Regions from separate parts of the Cupriavidus sp. 30B13 genome, predicted to be linked through region 1. Evidence: predicted binding sites of a transcription regulator. Region 1 holds the regulator's gene; the other holds the start of a gene.
What was found. Region 1 encodes sigma-54, which starts transcription at its own class of promoters, with help from an activator protein. Its sites were predicted from a motif close to TGGCANGNAANCTGCTTT; they were not measured.

Region 1 (2,398 bases):
CGAACCGTTCGCCGGCGTGGACCCGATCGCGGTGGGCGAGATCCAGCGCATCGTCAGCTTCCTCAAGGCGCGCAACATCGGCGTGCTGATCACCGATCACAACGTGCGCGAGACACTGGGCATCTGCGACCACGCGTATATCATCAGCGAAGGCACCGTGCTGGCGTCCGGCCAGCCGGAGGACATCATCGCCAACGAATCGGTGCGCAAGGTCTACCTGGGCGAGAACTTCCGCATGTAAGCGGTGCGGGGGCGTCCCCCGGAGCGGCTTTTATGCCGCCTGTCGTCCTGCAGACGATCACGGCGGCGCCAGCGATAGCAATTTCCGTTCCACCGGCACGGAAGTTGGGCATAAAATGGTCGCATGAAACCGTCGCTACAGCTCCGCCTCTCGCAACATCTCGCGCTTACGCCGCAACTCCAGCAGTCGATCCGGCTGCTGCAACTGTCCACGCTCGAACTGCAGCAGGAAGTGGAACAGGCCCTGACCGAGAATCCCCTGCTCGAACGCGAGAACGACTGGATCGAAAGCCCGCTGCGCGTGGCCGCCGACGGCTCGGTGAACCTGCAGAGCGCGCCCGCACCGGCGCCCGCCGACGGCCAGGGCACCAGCGAGAACCGCGCCGACGGCGCCCCGGAGGGCGACGACAGCTATTCCGACAGCGGCGAGGACTACGGCAACGACTGGAGCCTGGACGACTTCGCGCGCCGCCCGCAGGGCGACGAGGACGAGAAGACCCCGATGCAGTTGCGCGACGCCGAGCCCACGCTGCGCGAGCACCTGATGGAGCAGCTCGCCCCGCTGAAGATCTCCATGCGCGACAAGGGCCTGGCGATCTTCCTGGTCGAGTCGCTGGACGACGACGGCTACCTGAGCGCATCGCTCGAGGAAATCTGCAGCGAACTGCCCGAGGAACTCGAGTTCGAGATCGACGAGGTGCAGGCCATCCTCACCCTGCTGCAGAGCTTCGACCCCGCCGGCGTGGGCGCGCGCAACGCTGCCGAGTGCCTCGCGCTGCAGTTGCGCCGGCTCAAGCATCCCCAGCGCGAACTGGCCCTGACCATCGTCACCAGCCACCTCGAACTGCTGGCGGTGCGCGACTACACGCGCCTGAAGAAGGCACTGCAGGTGGACGAGGCCGATCTCAAGGCCGCCCACGAACTGATCCGCTCGCTCGCGCCCTATCCCGGGCACGCCTACAGCCGCCCGGAAGCGGACTTCGTGGTGCCCGATGTATTCGTGCGGAAAATAGGCGGCGGCTGGATCGCGCAGCTCAACCCGGATGTGATGCCGCGGCTACGCATCAACGACATGTACGCGCAGATCTTGCGCGGCGCAAAAGGCGACTCCGGCGCGGCCGGACTGCAGCAAAAGCTGCAGGAAGCGCGCTGGCTGATCAAGAATATCCAGCAGCGCTTCGACACCATATTGCGCGTCGCACAAGCGATTGTCGAACGTCAAAAGAACTTCTTCACCCACGGGGAAATTGCGATGCGCCCCTTGGTTTTGCGGGAGATTGCCGATACACTGGGTTTACACGAGTCCACCATCTCCCGGGTGACAACCAATAAATACATGGCAACGCCGATGGGGACTTTCGAGCTGAAGTACTTCTTCGGCAGTCACGTATCCACGGAAACCGGCGGCGCGGCCTCGTCAACGGCAATCAGGGCGTTGATCAAGCAACTCATAGGAGCCGAAGACCCCAGGAACCCCCTGTCGGACAGCAGGATCGCCGAACTGCTCGGCGAGCAAGGCTTCGTGGTGGCCCGACGAACCGTGGCCAAGTACCGCGAAGCGCTGAAAATCCCTGCCGTCAATCTCCGCAAGACTTTGTAGCCGAGCCGCACCGCCTGCCTGGTGTGGCTCTTTCAGAAGGAGAAACGCTATGAACTTCAAGATCAGTGGACACCACTTGGACATCACGCCTGCACTGCGTGAGTACGTGGAAACGAAACTGGAGCGTATCGTCAGGCATTTCGATCAAGTCATTGGCGTAAGTGTGCTGCTCTCTGTCGACAATACAAAAGAAAAGGACCGGCGGCAGTATGCGGAAATCAATCTACATCTCAAGGGCAAGGACATCTTTGTCGAAGCGCATCACGAAGACCTGTATGCCGCAATCGACGCACTGGTCGACAAGCTCGACCGGCAGGTGATTCGCCACAAGGATCGCGTGCAGAGCCACGACCGCGAGGCGGTCAAGTACCAGATGGCGGCATCGCAGATGCAGCAATGACCGTGCCTGGCGGCCCGCCAAGGGGGTCGCCGGAGTCAGTCCCTTGAAACCGGAACAAGCCGCGCCCGTTGCGCGGCTTTTTTGCGCCCGTTTTTGCGTCCGCGTTCCTGCCCGCTTTTGCGCCGCGGCGGCCCGGGCGGAATGATGCAGGGGGATTC
Region 2 (2,398 bases), 270 kb from region 1:
TGCACGCCGCCGCCAGCGCGTAGGCCGCGGCCAGCCCCACGTGCAGCACGCCCGTGCGCGAGCCCGACAGCACGATGCCGCTCTCCAGCAGCAGCACGGCCGCCAGCCAGGCAGGCGCGCGCAGCCAGCCGCGCGCGGCCAGCCAGACCCCGGCCGCCAGCGCCAGGCCCTCGACCGTGGCCTGGTGGTTGGGCTGGTTCAGGTTGCCCCACAGGCGGCGGTTGTCGTCGTAGAAGTAGGTAGAGACCAGCCCGAACGTGTCCGGCTCCAGGTTGAAGACCTGGGCCCACTGCGCCAGCGTGCCCAGCAGGCCCGCCACCAGCCACGCCGTGGCGAGCGTGTCGGCCATTGCCTGCCGCTCCTGCGACGACGCGGCCCTGCCCTGCCGCCAGGCCGCCCACATCACGGCCGCGGCGAGCGCCAGCGCCAGCTCGGTCACCAGCCGGCTGCCGGACACGTCGGCCATGCCGGCAAGACCCTGCGCGATGCCGGTGGCGATCAGCCACAAAGGAAACAGGATGATCCACGGAAATTGAGCCGGCTCCGCCTGGTAGGCGAAATTGCCGGCTCGCCCGGGCGTCACGGTCCCCAGCACGATCACCGCAAGCGCGAACAACAGCGCGGAAGCCCATTCCCCGTAGAACGTGGCGAGCGGAAGCGTGTGCCGCGAGACCAGCAGCGGCACGACGAGCGTGGCGAAGAGGAAGCTGAGTGAAATGGCTGACCGGGAGGGCAGCATGCGGGTGCCTTGTTATGCCGGGTTGGCAAAAGGCGGATGATAGCTTGGGGGATGGGAAAAGAAAAAGCGCCCGGAGGCGCTTTTTCTTTTCCATTGAACCTAGTCGCTACATCAAGGTTATTGGGGGGCTGCGGCAGGAGTTGTGGACTTGAAGTAGGCCAGCACCAAGGGATCATCGCTGGTCGTCGACGGAGTCCAGTTCACGGCGGTGCTATTGACATCAGGCGTGAAAGTGACCGTCTTGGTGTCGATCGTGGCGGCTTTGATGTTAGCCATCGTGACAACTACAGCGCCCGTGGTCGCAGTAACCGAGATCGCGGAACACTCGGTCGTCGCCGTAGGTGCCGCCGACAGACCCAAGCCGGTCCAGTCGTCCGTCGCCGTGGGAAGCGCACCGTTCGTCTGCGCATACAGCGCAACTGCCAGCTTAAGGGGCTCCGCGCACGATGCCACCTTCGACAACTTCGCCTTGACCGTGTAGTCCTGATACTGCGGAATAGCAATCGCCGCCAGGATACCGATGATCGCGACCACGATCATCAGTTCGATCAGCGTAAAGCCCTTCTGGGCACGGCGGCCCAGTTTCTTCAGTTGCACTCGTTGTTGCATGATTGACCCCTCGAAGGAATTTTGGATACAAATAGAAACATTTTGTTTCATGTGATGCTGCAAGTTCTTAGCAGTTAGCGTGCCAGCGCCGCAAACCCTGAAAACGTCGTCGCCGGGTGACAATTTTCGCCACTTGGGGGGATTGCAGGTTTTGACCGGGCGCAAATTTTGTCACCTGCGATGACGCGGAAGGTCAGTAAACCGACGATTTCGCTTAACTCTGTACGAAGCCGCACTGAAGTCAAACAGCGAAAGCGGCAGGCCGGAAAACGAAACGGGTGGCCCCGAGGCCACCCGTCCCGCGGTGCTTCAAAGAGCCCCGCGCAATCGCAGTTCCCGCCCGCTGCGGGCGAGAGTCGCTTCAGCCCGTCACGCCGGCTGTGCCGCGCGTTTCTGCATCAGCTTGCCGATCACCACCACCAGCGCGGCGCCGACGATGCCGAACACCAGGTGCGCGTGCGGCACGTGCATTTCGAACCAGGCGGCGTCGACCGGGTCGCTCACCAGCATTTCGCCGGCGAGGTAGCCCAGCAGCGCGGCGCCCAGCACGATGATGATGGGGAAGCGGTCCATGACCTTGAGCAGGATGGTGCTGCCGAACACGATCAGGGGGATCGACAGGCCCAGGCCCAGCACCAGCAGCATCAGCTGGCTGCCTTCGGGGCCCTTCTGCGCGGCGGCGGCCACGGCGACCACGTTGTCGAGCGACATCACCAGGTCGGCGATCAGGATGGTGCGGATCGCGGCCCAGATGTTGTCCTTGGCGGCGTGGCCTTCCTCGTCGTCGTCGCCGGTCAGCAGCTGGACGCCGATATAGACCAGCAGCGCGGCGCCGACGATCTTGAGGTACGGCAGGCTCAGCAGCTTGACCGCGGCGACGGTCAGGATCACGCGCATGACGATGGCGGCGGCGCTGCCCCAGAAGATGGCTTTCTTCTGTTGCGCGGGCGGCAGGTTGCGCGAGGCGAGCGCGATCACCACGGCGTTGTCGCCGGAGAGCACGATGTTGGTCAGGATGATGGATCCCAGCGCGATCCAGAACGCGGTGGA

Region 2: ACKI2N_RS04500 (pilin) is a predicted target of sigma-54. The motif match lies at 1,416-1,433, and genes of this name have one in related genera.

What each region holds. Positions count from the first base shown of each region.
Region 1 is NZ_CP188223.1:682,673-685,070, reverse strand. It holds gene lptB (LPS export ABC transporter ATP-binding protein) at 1-241, shown strand, start outside; gene ACKI2N_RS03295 (RNA polymerase factor sigma-54) at 365-1,840, shown strand; gene hpf (ribosome hibernation-promoting factor, HPF/YfiA family) at 1,890-2,240, shown strand.
Region 2 is NZ_CP188223.1:950,132-952,529, reverse strand. It holds gene ACKI2N_RS04505 (PglL family O-oligosaccharyltransferase) at 1-739, opposite strand, end outside; gene ACKI2N_RS04500 (pilin) at 857-1,399, opposite strand; gene ACKI2N_RS04495 (TerC family protein) at 1,718-2,398, opposite strand, start outside.